DNA from 2 places in the Plantactinospora sp. BC1 genome. Region 2 is predicted to be linked to the other one. Evidence: predicted binding sites of a transcription regulator. Region 2 holds the regulator's gene; the other holds the start of a gene.
The links. The regulator HrcA, encoded in region 2, represses chaperone genes, less so after heat shock. The targets are predictions, from matches to a motif close to GGTTNGCACNCTCNNNNNGAGNGTGCNAACC.

Region 1: groL (chaperonin GroEL) is a predicted target of HrcA. The motif match lies at 3,495-3,525, and genes of this name have one in related genera.

Annotation. Positions count from the first base shown of each region.
Region 1 is NZ_CP028158.1:2,612,600-2,619,819, forward strand. Features, by position in the region: gene paaN (phenylacetic acid degradation protein PaaN) at 1-1,500, shown strand, start outside; gene C6361_RS11060 (GNAT family N-acetyltransferase) at 1,573-2,019, opposite strand; gene C6361_RS11065 (cold-shock protein) at 2,527-2,730, shown strand; gene groL (chaperonin GroEL) at 3,776-5,398, shown strand; gene C6361_RS11075 (hypothetical protein) at 5,450-5,692, opposite strand; gene C6361_RS11080 (GNAT family N-acetyltransferase) at 5,801-6,766, opposite strand; gene C6361_RS11085 (S8 family serine peptidase) at 6,837-7,220, opposite strand, start outside.
Region 2 is NZ_CP028158.1:7,209,468-7,216,687, reverse strand. Features, by position in the region: gene C6361_RS31685 (phytanoyl-CoA dioxygenase family protein) at 1-158, opposite strand, end outside; gene C6361_RS31680 (hypothetical protein) at 461-1,321, opposite strand; gene C6361_RS31675 (enoyl-CoA hydratase-related protein) at 1,410-2,195, opposite strand; gene hemW (radical SAM family heme chaperone HemW) at 2,213-3,436, shown strand; gene C6361_RS31665 (DUF4870 domain-containing protein) at 3,515-4,273, opposite strand; gene hrcA (heat-inducible transcriptional repressor HrcA) at 4,554-5,576, shown strand; gene dnaJ (molecular chaperone DnaJ) at 5,643-6,779, shown strand; gene C6361_RS31650 (16S rRNA (uracil(1498)-N(3))-methyltransferase) at 6,878-7,220, shown strand, end outside.

The sequences.
Region 1 (7,220 bases), 3.7 Mb from region 2:
GGCAAGTTCCCGCTCGATCAGCCCGGCACCGGCGACTGGGTGGCCACCGAGGCGAGCCCGTTCGGCATCGACCTCGGGGTGAGCTACCCGCACGCCGACGCCGAGGTGCTGCTCGCCGCCGCCGCGACCGCGCTGCCGACCTGGCGGGACGCCGGGCCGCAGACCCGGGTCGGCGTCTGCCTGGAGATCCTCGCCCGGCTGCACGCCCACGTCTTCGAACTGGCCAACGCGGTGCACGCGACCACCGGGCAGGCGTTCGTGATGGCGTTCCAGGCCGGTGGCGCGCACGCGCTGGACCGGGCCCTCGAAGCGCTCGCCTACGCGTACCGGGAGATGACCCGGCACCCGGCGACGGCGGCCTGGGAGAAGCCGGCCGGCAAGGGCGACCCGCTGCGGATGACGAAGAACTTCCACGTGGTGCCGCGCGGGGTGGCGCTGGCGATCGGCTGCAACACCTTCCCGACCTGGAACACCTACCCGGGACTCTTCGCCTCGCTGGTCACCGGCAACCCGGTGGTGGTCAAGCCGCACCCCCGGGCCGTGCTGCCGCTCGCCATCACCGTCCGGTACGCCCGCGAGGTGCTCGCCGAGGCGGGCTTCGACCCGAACCTGATCCTGCTCGCCCCCGAGGCACCGGGCGAGAAGCTCGCCTCCACCCTGGCGCTCCGCCCCGAGGTGCGGATCGTCGACTTCACCGGCTCCACCGAGTACGGCGACTGGCTGGAGGCGAACGCCCGGCAGGCGGCCGTCTACACCGAGAAGGCCGGCGTCAACGCGATCGTGGTCGACTCGACCGACGACTTCGCCGGGATGTGCCGCAACATCGGCTTCTCGCTGGTCCTCTACAGCGGACAGATGTGCACCACCCCGCAGAACATCCTGGTGCCCCGGGACGGGATCGAGACCGACCAGGGGCACAAGAGCGTCGACGAGGTCGCCGCCGGCATCGCCGGGGTGGTCGGCAAGCTCACCGGCGACCCGGCCCGGGCCGTCGAGCTGACCGGGGCCATCGTCAACGACGGGGTACTGGCCCGGCTCGACGAGGTCGCCGGGATCGGCGAGCCGGTGTTGCCGTCCCGCCCGGTCGAGCACCCCAACTATCCGGGTGCGGTGGTGCGTACGCCGCTGATCGCGAAGCTCGGCGCCGACGACGCCGGCACGTACGGGCGGGAGTGGTTCGGGCCGATCTCGTTCGTGATCGCCACCGACTCCACCCCGCACAGCCTGGCGATCCTGCGGCAGACCGTCGGCGAGCGGGGCGCGCTGACCGCCTCGGTCTACTCCACCGACTCCGCCGTGCTGGACGCGGCCGAGACCGCGGCGATCGAGACCGGCGTGCACCTCTCCTGCAACCTCACCGGTGGCGTCTTCGTCAACCAGTCGGCGGCGTTCTCGGACTTCCACGGCAGCGGCGCCAACCCGGCGGCGAACGCCGCGTTGACCGACGGCGCCTACGTCGCCAACCGGTTCCGGGTGGTGCAGGCCCGCCGGCACAGCTGACCGGTGCGCGGAGGGGTTCCCGCCGTCCCGGTGGGCCCCCTCCGCCGTCAGGCGGTTTGGTGGCTCGCGCCGTCAGGCGGTCCGGCGCATCTGTAGTTCGCGCAGCGTCGGGATGGTCGGGTGCGCCACCCGTACCCCCGTGTCGACGAAGCCCAGCCGCTGGTACGCGCGTACCGCCCGGTCGTTGCCGACCACCACCTCCAGCAGCAGCTCCGGCCGGCCGGCCGCCCTCGACCAGTCGGCCACCGCCTCGACCAGGGCGGCCAGCAGGCCGCTGCCCCGCCAGGCCGGGGTGAGGTAGACGGCGAAGACCACGGTGAGGCCCGGCTGACCGGGGGCGGCCTGCCCACCGGCGTGCCCGACGACCCGACCGTCGACCTCGGCGACGAAGGCCGCCGTCCGGTGCCCGGTCGACATCCCGGCGATCCGGGCCGCGTACTCGAAGTGCGGCCGGGCCGCCGCGTCGGCGAGCGTCTCCAGGAAGGCCAGTGGCGAGTCCGCGAGCATCTCCAGGCGGATCGCCCGGACCCGGGCGGCGTCACCGGGGCGTACCCGGCGGACCGGTGGGACGTCGACGGCTGGCCGGAGACCGTAATCGGTCGTCCGGGCGGCCCGGTCCGGCGCGGTCGCCCCGGGGCGGTCGGTGGGGTGCTCGGAGCGCGGCCCGGTGGTGGTCTGCGGGATGGAAGCCGGCACGCCGGCCATCGTCGCACGCCGTACGGGGAGCAGTTTCGGCGGGTGACGGGGCCGCCGCCGGGTTCGGTGCGGGCGGGTTGACCTGGGCAGCGATGGTCGCCAATGGCTGAGAGACGGGAAAACGACCGTCCGGTTGCCCGCCCGGTGACCGTTTTGGCCTAGTGCGCTGCCACCCGACCTTGGTGTACGGTGCGGGTTCGGCCGCTCGATTCGTTGGATCCCGTTCAATTGCATGATCCATTCGGGGAAAGCGACTCGGCGGCCCCGGCAGGCATACGGCGTCGCCGGAGCTCGGGCAGCTCCGACGCGACCGAAGTAAGGAAGTGCACCGTGGCGCAGGGCACCGTGAAGTGGTTCAACAGCGAAAAGGGCTACGGCTTCATCGCGGTCGATGGTGGGCAGGACGTCTTCGTCCACTTCTCCGCGATCGAGATGGACGGCTACAAGGCGCTTGACGACGGTCAGCGCGTCGAGTTCGAGATCGCCCAGGGTCAGAAGGGCCCGCAGGCGGAAAAGGTCCGGGTCATCGCCTGAGCTGCCGGGCCGTCGGCCCGCCGCTCCTCGGGTTCGTCCCCGTTCCGCACCACCCGGTCGCCGCCCCGCCGTGGCCGGGACCGTTTCCGGCCCGTTCCGGACCCCCACCGTTCGACGCCGCTATCGGTGATCGCGGTCTGCGGCCCGGCGGGTCCCCGTGTCGAGTACCCGTGCGTGTTCGGCCTTTTCGGGTGCCGATCGGATCGGGGTGCCGACGGTCGAGTAGCCGGGCCGGTCACCCGGCTCCGGGTGCCCATGTGTGGCGCCCGGTCGCGCCCTCGTCGCTTTCTCCCGGAGGATCTTCCGGGGTTGCCGAGACGAATCGTCACCCCGGCGGTGTGCGGTCGGGAACCGGTCCCGGGTCCGCGGTCCGGAACGCGACGGTGTCCCGATCGGGGCGACTCGACCGCGCCCTGCGAGACTTTTCCCGATTGCGAGAACGCGCAATTCGGTGCCGGTGGACGGCGGGCTGGCGCGGGTCTGTTGCCGGGGAAGGTGTAGCGGCTGATCGGCCCGTGCCGACCGGCGGGGCGGGACCGCCCGGATTCGTGGGCTGCTCCCGGTGGCGGCCACCTGATGCCGGAACCGGTCGACGTCCCGCCCGTCGAGCACGGGCCGAGCCCGACATCGCTGGTTCGGCTGCCGTTCCGCTCCGGTTCGGGTACCGGCCGCCCGCCGTACTCCGGCCGCGGCCGGACCGGTACCACGGCTCGGTCCGACCCGCACACTCGCTTGCACTCGGCAGGGGAGAGTGCTAAACAAGTGTTTGGCACTCGCACACCGCGAGTGCCAAGGTCGGGGCGGTAGGGCCACGGTCGCGGGCCCGGGAGCGGGTGCGCGGCACATGGCCGGTCGTCGCGGGCTGTCCGGCCCGGCCGGCGGACGTCACTGTCGCACAGCGCGACGGAGCACGGCGGGCACCCCTGCGGGTGCCGGCGAGCCCCGTCCGCCAGTGCCGTAGTGACGTCCGAAGGTGCGTAATCAGGCGGCAGGTCGGGGTCGGCAAGGCTCCGGCGGCCGTGAGTGTCCAGGAGGACAACGCCGTATGGCCAAGATGATCGCGTTCGACGAGGAGGCGCGCCGCGGCCTTGAGCGGGGCATGAACACCCTCGCCGACGCCGTAAAGGTGACGCTGGGCCCGAAGGGCCGCAACGTCGTGCTCGAGAAGAAGTGGGGCGCCCCCACCATCACCAACGATGGTGTGAGCATCGCCAAGGAGATCGAGCTCGAGGACCCGTACGAGAAGATCGGTGCGGAGCTGGTCAAGGAGGTCGCCAAGAAGACCGACGACGTCGCCGGTGACGGCACGACGACGGCGACCGTCCTCGCCCAGGCGCTGGTCCGTGAGGGCCTGCGCAACGTCGCGGCCGGTGCCAACCCGATGGCCCTGAAGCGGGGCATCGAGGCCGCCGTCGCGAACGTCTCGGAGGAGCTGAGCAAGCTCGCCAAGGACGTCGAGACCAAGGAGCAGATCGCCTCCACCGCCTCCATCTCCGCCGGTGACACCAGCGTCGGCGAGATCATCGCCGAGGCGATGGACAAGGTCGGCAAGGAAGGCGTCATCACCGTCGAGGAGAGCAACACCTTCGGGCTCGAGCTTGAGCTGACCGAGGGCATGCGCTTCGACAAGGGCTACATCTCGGGGTACTTCATGACCGACCCCGACCGGATGGAGGCCGTGCTCGACGACCCGTACATCCTGATCGTCAACAGCAAGATCTCGACGGTCAAGGACCTGCTGCCGATCCTCGAGAAGGTCATGCAGTCGGGTAAGCCGCTGGCCATCATCGCCGAGGACGTCGAGGGCGAGGCCCTGGCGACCCTGGTGGTCAACAAGGTCCGGGGCACCTTCAAGTCCGTCGCCGTCAAGGCGCCGGGCTTCGGTGACCGCCGCAAGGCCATGCTGGGCGACATCGCCATCCTGACCGGCGGGCAGCCGATCAGCGAGGAGGTCGGCCTCAAGCTGGACGCCGTCGGCCTCGACATGCTGGGCCGGGCCCGCAAGGTCGTGGTGACCAAGGACGAGACCACCATCGTCGACGGTGCCGGCGACGCCGACCAGATCAACGGTCGGGTCAACCAGATCCGCGCCGAGATCGAGAAGAGCGACTCCGACTACGACCGCGAGAAGCTGCAGGAGCGCCTGGCCAAGCTGGCCGGCGGTGTTGCGGTGATCAAGGTCGGCGCGGCCACCGAGGTCGAGCTGAAGGAGCGCAAGCACCGCATCGAGGACGCGGTGCGCAACGCGAAGGCCGCCGTCGAGGAGGGCATCGTCCCCGGTGGTGGTGTCGCGCTGGTCCAGGCCGGCAAGACCGCCTTCGACAAGCTGGACCTGGCCGGCGACGAGGCGACCGGCGCGCAGATCGTCAAGATCGCGCTGGACGCCCCGCTGCGGCAGATCGCCGTCAACGCCGGCCTCGAGGGCGGCGTCGTGGTCGAGAAGGTCCGCAACCTGGACGCCGGGCACGGCCTCAACGCGGCCAACGGTGAGTACGTCGACCTGCTCCAGGCCGGCATCATCGACCCGGCCAAGGTGACCCGTTCGGCGCTGCAGAACGCGTCGTCGATCGCGGCCCTGTTCCTGACCACCGAGGCTGTGGTGGCGGACAAGCCGGAGAAGACCCCGGCTGCCCCGGCCGCGCCGGGCGGCGGGGACATGGACTTCTGAGTCCAGGCTCCACGTCGTGGGGGCGGGCCGCGTCAGCGGTCCGCCCCTTCGTCATGTCGGCATCCGCCGCTGGTTGCGTCGCTTCTCCGCCTGGCTGAACGGTTCCCGGACGGAGATCGGCGCGTCCACCGGTGCCACTACCTCCTCGGGCGGGATGCCCTCGGCCCCGGCCATTTCCGCCCGCTGGTCGGCGTCTCCGTAGTCGAACCGGGCCGGCGGACCGGGCGCGGAGAGGTCCGCCGTCGGGGCCCAGGCGACCGAGAGATCGTCGACCGGTTCGTCGTCTTCTGCCATGATTCCTCCTCCACTGGAAACGGTAGGAGGCCCGGGCCGGTCACACGGGCAAATGGCACGGTATCGATGTGAACCGCTGCCGGGACCGCCCGCCCCGACCGCCGGCCGTCAGAGCTGCTTGGCGTAGAGGAAGAAGACCCGCTCGATCCGCGCCCCGGCGCTGCCCGCGTAGAACGGCACCGGGCCGACCCAGCCGATCTCGGCCCGCAGGTGCCCGGCCGCCCGCTGGTCGCGCAGGCACCGGCGCAGCAGTACGCCGCCGATCCCCAGGCCCTGGGCGGCCGGCGCCGTACCCATCGGCCCGAACCAGCTCGGCCGGGACGAGCCGTACGCGGCGAAGCCGAGCAACTCCGGCGCCCCGCCGCCGGCCGGCGTACGGACCGCGAGGTGGCAGCCGGCGCCCTGCCGACCGACCGAGTGCAGCACCTCGACGTCCCAACTGCCGCCGAAGGTCGACCGGGCGAACCCGGTCAGCAGCTCCAGGTCGGCCGGCTCGGCCCGGCGTACCGTGACGCCCTGCTCCGCCAGCCGTCGCTCGGCCGCCTCGGTGGAACGCAGCGCCGGAGAGGACTCGGTGGAGAGGTCGGCGGTCATGTTCCAGGCGGTGCCCTCCGGGGCGTAGCCGAGGGCCAGCACGGTGCAGATCGCCGGCGTGTACCGGACGTCGATGCCGGGCCAGACGTAGTGCGGCGGGTTGCCGGCGACGCGTACCCGGGTCGCGCCGAGCCCGCCGAGCGCCTGCTCCAGCCGCGTCACCAGGGCCCGGCCGATGCCCTGCCGTCGCCGGTCCGGGCGCACGGCGACCAGGTCGAGGTGGCCGGCGGTCGGATCCGGACCCCGGTCGGCCATCGAGCCGAGCGCGACCCCGGCGAGCAGGCCCTGCTGCCACGCGGCGACCCCGACGGTCCGGCGTGGCCCGGCGGCGCCCGGCAGCGCGGAGTCGTCCCGGAGCCGGGCCACGATCTCGGCCGCCTCGGCCGAGTCCTCCGGCAGGTCCAGCGCCGCCCGGCAGAGTTCCACCACGGCGGGTAGCTGGTCGTCGGTCAACTCGGTGAAGGACGGCTCGGCGCTCACAGCCGCAGACCCTAACCGAGCCCGGCCGAACCGACGCGGCCCGGCTCGGCGGACACGGCCCGGGCGCCGGCTACCGGCCGGACCGGCCGAGTTCCCGGGCGGCCTCGACCGCCGCGAACGCGTCGACCAGGCCGGCGCCGGTGACGTTCCGCTCCGAGCCGCACATGTCGGTGCTCAGCCCCGACGGGTCGGTCGGGTCGGCCGGTCCGGCGGTGTCGAGCAGGATCCGTCGGGTCGTCTCCAGGTCGCCGACCAGCGCCGGATTGGCCGACCACATCAACGCCACCACCCCGGCCAGGTGCGGCGCCGCCATCGAGGTGCCGCTGAGCACGCCGTACCCGCCGCCGGGCAGCGCCGAGAGCACGTCGGCGCCGGGCGCGACCAGGTCCGGTTTGGGTACCCCGCCCGGTGCCGGGCCACGGCTGGAGAAGGAGGTGATCCGGCGCTGCCGGTC
Region 2 (7,220 bases):
TTCTCCTCGGCGTAGACCCGGTCGACCGCCGCCTCCAGGGCCGCGCGGTGGTCCTCGGTCAGGACGTTGCGGAGCAACAGGAAGCCCTGCTCGTGGAACTCCTTGCGATCCGTGTCACTGATCGGCTCGTAGCCAGTGCGGCCGCCGTAGTCGAACACCGCGTCCCCTCCCCATAGGGTGAAACTCTTTCTGAGCACAGGCTGCCGATCGTAACTCCCTCCGCAAGACCCGCAGCCCGGCGCTCGGCCGCCGGATCGGCGGCGGCCATCCGGGGGTACGCAGGGCAGCGAGCCTTTGACACACCGCAACGAAACGGTCGAAAAATGAGGGAGCCTGTGGCGATCTGACCGTTTGTGCAATCACTGCCAGTTAGTGATCGTTCCGGGAAGCAACAGAATCGCCGGCGGATCAGTCCGCGAAGGTGGATCAGTCGGTGAGGCGGCTCAGTCGGTGAGGCGGCTCAGTCGGTGAAGACCTCGGCGACCACCTGGTGCGGTGTCGGCGGTACGCCCTTGACCGGCGCCCAGGTGCCGCCGTCCGCCGTCCACTGGAGGTCGCCGAAGCGCACCGTCTTCACCCCGTGGTCGTCGGCGTGCGACACCAGCCAGTGCGCGTAACGCCAGCCCACCTGCGGATCCGTCGTCGGTACGGCCAGACCGGTCAACTCGGGCGGCACCGAGGTCTCCAGCCGGCCCCAGTCGAGCTTCAGCCCGGCGGCCAACGCCACCGCCGCCGCGTTCCCGCGCATCGCCGGCTCCCGGCCCACCGTGCAGGCCACCGCGCCGGTGGCGTTGCCCAGCAGGGCCCGGGTCAGCACCTCGGACTCGTCCGCCCACTGCTGGTACGCGTTGGGGAAGGCCGACCGCTGCACCCGCTGGGCCGCGACCGTGACCTCCATCTGCTCCCAGCCCCGGACCCTCTTCAGCGCGTTGTAGAACCTGGTCGCGGCGTAGCGCGGATCCCGGATCTGCTCCGGCGTGCCCCAGCCCTGACTCGGCCGCTGCTGGAACAGCCCGACCGAGTCCCGGTCACCGCCGGCCAGGTTGCGCAGCCGGGACTCCTGGAACGCGGTCGCCAGGGCCACCACCACGGCCCGCTCCGGCATCTTGCGCCGGATGCCCACCGCGGCGATGGTGGCCGCGTTCGCCATCTGCTCGGCGTTCAACGTGACCCGGCCGTCCGCCTCGACCACGCAGCCGGGGGCGGCGCTGGGTAGCGGCAGCTTGTGCCCGAACTCCCGGGCACCCAGGTAGACGCCGAATCCGGCAACCGCCGCGAGCGCCACGCCCGCTGCCACCACGGCCCGAGTCCGCACCGCCACCCCCTGCCCGATAGTCGGACACAGCCTACTTCGACCGCCCAAAATCCGGACCGGGTCACGGTCGGGTCAGCGGCCGGCCGGGCCCGAGTCAGCTACCGGGTACCCACCGGGCGGGCCGTTTCTCCCCGAACGCCGCAACACCCTCGCGCCCCTCCTCGGAGTGGAAGTACCGCACCGAGAGGTCGCGCAGCCGCGCCAGCTCGGCCCGGAAGCTCTCCGTCGAGCCGCGCCGGAGCAGCTCCTTCGCCCCGGCCAGCGCGCCGGGGGCACCCCGGACCAGCGCCAGGCAGTACGAGGCGACCGTCTCGTCCAGCGCCTCGGCCGAGGTGACCGTGGTGACCAACCCGATCTCGGCCGCCCGACGGCCGTCGAAGGTGTCCCCGGTCAGATACAGCTCGGCGGCGGCCCGTGGCTGCAACCGGGGCAGCACGGTCGCCGAGATCACCGCCGGGATCACCCCGAGCCGTACCTCGGTGAACGCGAAGGTGGCCTCCTGGGCGCAGATCGCCACGTCGGCCGCCGCGATCAGGCCGAGCCCACCGGCCCGGGCCGGCCCGCCGATCCGGGCCACCACCGGTTTCGGGCACTCCCAGATCGCCGCGAGCACGTCACCCAGCATCGCCACCGGCACCGTGCCCTCGCGGTACGCCGCCGCCGTCTCCTTCAGGTCCGCACCCGAGCTGAAGACCGGCCCGGTGTGCGAGAGCACCACCACCCGGACGTCGTCGTCGGCCGCCGCCGCGCCCAGCGCGTCGAGCAGTTGACCGAGCAGGGCGCTGGAGAGCGCGTTGCGGTTGCGCGGGCTGTCCAGGGTGAGAGTTGTCACTCCGTGCGTGGTAGACACCCGGACGAGCGGATCAGGGGCTGAGGTCATGCCGGCACACTAGTCCCATGCCTGGAGTGCTCCCAGCGGGCGAGCCCGTACCCGTCGACGGGGCGCTGCCCGCCGCCGCCCTGGCCACGGTGGGTGACCGCGGCTTCGGCGTCTACGTCCACGTGCCGTTCTGCGCCAGCCGCTGCGGCTACTGCGACTTCAACACGTACACCGCGACCGAACTCGGCGGTTCGGCGGGCCGGGACGGCTACGCCGACCAGGTACTCGCCGAACTGCGCCTGGCCGACCGGGTGCTGGCCGACCGGCCGCCGACCCGGGTCGACACGGTCTTCGTCGGCGGCGGTACCCCCACCCTGCTGCCCCCGGACGACCTGGCCCGGATCCTGGACGGCATCGACCGGACCTGGGGACTTGCCGCCGACGCCGAGGTCAGCACGGAGGCGAACCCGGAGTCGGTGACCCGGGAGTCGCTCAAGGCGCTCCGGGCGGCGGGCTACACCCGGATCTCCCTGGGCATGCAGTCGGCCGCCCAGCCGGTGCTGGCGATCCTCGACCGCCGGCACACCGCCGGCCGGGCCACCGAGGCCGCGCAGGAGGCCCGGGAGGTCGGCTTCGACCACGTCAACCTGGACCTGATCTACGGAACGCCGGGGGAGCGGGCCGAGGACTTCGCGGCGTCGCTTCGGGCGGTGCTGGCCGCCGGGGTCGACCACGTCAGCGCGTACGCCCTGATCGTCGAGGATGGCACCCGGCTGGCCGCCCGGATGCGGCGCGGCGAGCTGGCGTACCCGGACGACGACGTGGCGGCGGACCGCTACCTGGCCGCCGAGGCGGCGCTCTCGGCGGCGGGTTTCTCCTGGTACGAGGTCTCCAACTGGGCCCGTACGCCGGCCGCGGCCTGCCGGCACAACCTGCTCTACTGGACCGGCGGCGACTGGTGGGGCCTCGGCCCCGGCGCGCACAGCCACGTCGGCGGGGTCCGCTGGTGGAACGTCAAGCACCCGTCGAGTTACGCGGCCCGGCTGGCGGCGGGGCACTCCCCGGGGCAGGCCCGGGAGGTGCTCTCGGCCGAGGAGCGGCGGACGGAGGAGGTGCTGCTCGGGCTCCGGCTCGCCGCCGGGCTGCCGCTGTCGGTCCTCGACGACGCCGGTCGGGCGGCTGCGGCCGGAGCCTGCCGGACCGGTCTGCTGGACGGGGCGGCGTACGACGCGGGGCGGGCCGTGCTCACCCTGCGCGGCCGGCTGCTGGCCGACGCGGTGGTCCGGGACCTGCTGCCCTGATCCGACCCGTTTCGACCCCGGACGGCGCGACGGCCCGCGCCGGAGCCGGCGCGGGCCGTCGCGGAGACGGTTCGGACGTTACTTGATCATGCGGATGGTCATCGGGTACCGGTACAGCACGCCCTCGTTGGCCTTCATGCCGGCGATGACCGAGAAGATCAGCACGATCACCCAGGCGATCAACGGCAGGAAGAACAGCACGATGGTGCAGGTCCCGACGATCAGCGAGACGATCGAGATGATGCCCCAGGTGATCTGGAAGTTGAGCGCCTCGACCGCGTGCGCGCGTACGGTCGGCGACTCGTTGCCCTTGGCGAGCAGCGCGACCAGCGAGGCGATGAAGCCGACCACGATGCCGCCGAAGTGCGCGATCAGGGCCCAGGTCTTCTCGTCGCTGTTGGCGTAGCCGGACGGTGCCGGGGCGCCGTACGGGTTGCCCGGCGGCGGGTAGCCACCCGGCGGCGGGTAGCCGGCGCCCGGGTACCCACCCGGGGGCTGACCGCCGGGGGGCGGGTAGCCGCCACCGGGAGGTGGGTAACCGCCGGCCGGCGGGTAACCGCCGCCGGGCGGGGGATAACCGCCACCGGAGGTCGGATAGGTCCCGCCACCTGACGTCGGGTACGTCCCGCCACCGGAGGTCGGGTACGTCCCCGCGCCCGAGGTCGGGTACGTCCCGCCGCCCGAGGTCGGCGGGGGCGTGCCGGGCGCACCGTACTGCGGTGCGGCGGGCGGGGGGTACCCCTCGCCTGGTGTCGGGTATTGGCCCGGATTCATCGGGGTGGTCGGGTCCTGGGGCGGACCGCCGTATTCTCCGGGAGGGCGAGGCGGTTCAGTCATGGAGGTCACGGTAGGACTCCCGATCAACCAGCGCCAGCCGCCCCCCGAATCGAATCTGGACAATGGCCGACCGTACCTGCTAGGTCCACCGGGGTAGGGTGTGCTGGCAAGCCTGTTGTCCAGGTTCGGATATCCCCTCCAAACGATCATCGCGCCGGGTACGCCTTGGTCGTAGACTGGCACTCGCTACAGTCGAGTGCCAGGGCGGACCTGGCCCGACCGTCGTGGTCGCCCCGGTCGTTTCGCCCAGCCGGGGCCGGGACGTCGCAGGGAGGTGAGGATGGGTCTCGACGACCGCAAGCTCGACGTGCTGCGCGCGATCGTGGAGGACTACGTCGCCACCCAGGAGCCGGTCGGCAGCAAGGCCCTGGTCGAGCGGCACCAACTCGGGGTCTCCCCGGCCACCGTCCGCAACGACATGGCCGTGCTGGAGGAGGAGGGCTACATCCGGCAGCCGCACACCAGCGCCGGCCGGGTGCCCACCGACCGTGGTTACCGGCTCTTCGTGGACCGGCTCTCCCGGGTCAAGCCGCTCACCCCGGCCGAGCGCCGGGCGATCGAGCGTTTCATGGTCGGCGCGGTGGACCTCGACGACGTGGTGCACCGTACGGTCCGGCTGCTCGCCCAGCTCACCCGGCAGGTGGCCGTGGTGCAGTACCCGAGCCTGGCCCGCTCCGCCGTCCGGCACCTGGAACTGGTGCCGATCTCCACCACCCGGCTGATGCTGGTCATGATCGCCGACACCGGTCGGGTGGAGCAGCGGCTGGTCGAGCTGCCCATCCCGATCAGCGCCGACGACGTGACGGACCTGCGCCGGCTGGTCAACGAGCGGCTCGTCGGCAAGAAGCTGGCCGACACCCCGCCGCTGGTCCAGGCGCTGGTCGAGGAGGTGCCTCCGGGGCTCCGCCCGGCGATGACCACGCTCGCCACGGTGCTGCTGGAGACCCTGGTCGAGCGGCACGAGGAGCGGATCGTGATGGCCGGCACCGCCAACCTGACCCGGGGCGGACTGCTCGACTTCCAGGGTTCACTGCGACCGATTCTCGAGGCACTCGAGGAGGAGGTCGTTCTGCTCAAGCTGATCGGCGAGGTGGAGCCGAACACCCTCCAGGTGCGCATCGGCGACGAGAACGAGATCGACAATCTGCGGGCCACCTCGGTGGTCAGCACCGGATACGGTCCGGGTACGACCATCGTCGGCGGACTCGGCGTGTTGGGGCCCACTCGGATGGACTACCCGGGCACCATCGCCACGGTGCGGGCCGTGGCACGCTACGTCGGCGACGTGCTGGCGCAGAACTGACCACCAAGCTCACCCCTGACGACCGGCGGACGGTAACGCGAGACAGACATGAGGACACGGAACGCAGTGGCCAAGGACTACTACGGGATTCTCGGCGTCAGCCGGGACGCCTCCGACGACGACATCAAGCGCGCCTACCGCAAGTTGGCGCGGCAGTACCACCCGGACGTTAATCCGGATCCGGAGGCACACGAGAAGTTCAAGGACATCAACGCCGCGTACGAAGTCCTCTCGGACGACCAGAAGCGGCAGATCGTCGACCTCGGTGGCGACCCGCTGGCTCCCGGTGGCGGCCCCGGTGCCGGCCCGGGCGGTGCCGGTGGGCCGTTCGTCGGCTTCCAGGACATCATGGACGCCTTCTTCGGTGCGGCGGGTGGTTCCCGGGGGCCGCGCCCCCGTACCCGGCCGGGTGCCGACGCCATCCTGCGGCTCGAGCTCGACCTGCACGAGACGGCCTTCGGGGTCGAGGCGCCGATCGCGGTGGACACCGCCGTGCTCTGCACCACCTGCACGGGGGCCGGCACGGCGCCCGGCACCCACCTGGCGACCTGCGAGGCGTGCGGCGGGCGGGGCGAGGTGCAGTCGGTCCAGCGCACCTTCCTCGGCCAGGTAGTCTCGTCCCGGCCGTGCACCGTCTGCCAGGGGTACGGCACGGTCATCCCGCACCCCTGCCCGACCTGCGCCGGGGACGGCCGGGTGCGTACCCGTCGCTCGCTGACCGTCAAGATCCCGGCCGGCGTCGAGGACGGCATGCGGATCCGGCTGGCCCAGCAGGGCGAGGTCGGCCCCGGCGGCGGTACGGCCGGCGACCTCTACGTCGAGATCCACGAGCGGCCGCACGACGTCTACTCCCGCAAGGGCGACGACCTGCACTGCCGGGTCACCGTGCCGATGACCGCCGCCGCACTCGGTACCCGGCTGACCATCAAGACGCTGGACAGCGAGGAGCCGGTCGACGTCAAGCCGGGCACCCAGCCGGGCTCGACGCTGCGGCTGCGCGCCCGGGGAGTGCCACACCTGCGCGGTACCGGCCGGGGCGACCTCTACGTGCACCTCGACGTGCGTACCCCGACCAAGCTCGACGCCGAGCAGGAGCGGATGCTGCGCGAGTTCGCCAAGACCCGGGGCGAGGAGGTCGCCGAGCTGACCAAGCAGGGCGGCTTCTTCTCCCGGATGCGCGACGCCTTCAACGGCCACGCCTGACGGCCACGCCTGACGGCCACGCCTGACGGTCACGCCTGATTGGCGCGTCGTCCGGCCGGCGAGCCGTGCCGGCCGGACGACCCGCTAACCTGCTCGCCGTGAGCGCGCCGCTGTTCCTGGTCGAGTCGTTGCCGCCGGACGACTCCGTCACGCTGGACGGTCCGGAGGGGCATCACGCGGCGACCGTGCAGCGGCTGCGTACCGGCGAGGAGCTGCTGCTCGCCGACGGACGCGGCGGCACCCTGACCGCCGTGGTCACCGCCGTCGGACGGGGCACCCTGACCGCCGCGGTCACCTCCCGGCGGTACGTCGACCCGCCCGACCCGAGGCTGGTGGTGGTGCAGGGCATCGCCAAGGGCGACCGGGCCGAGCTGGCCGTGCAGGCGATGACCGAGGTCGGGGTGGACGAGATCGTGCCCTGGGCGGCGGAGCGTTCGGTGG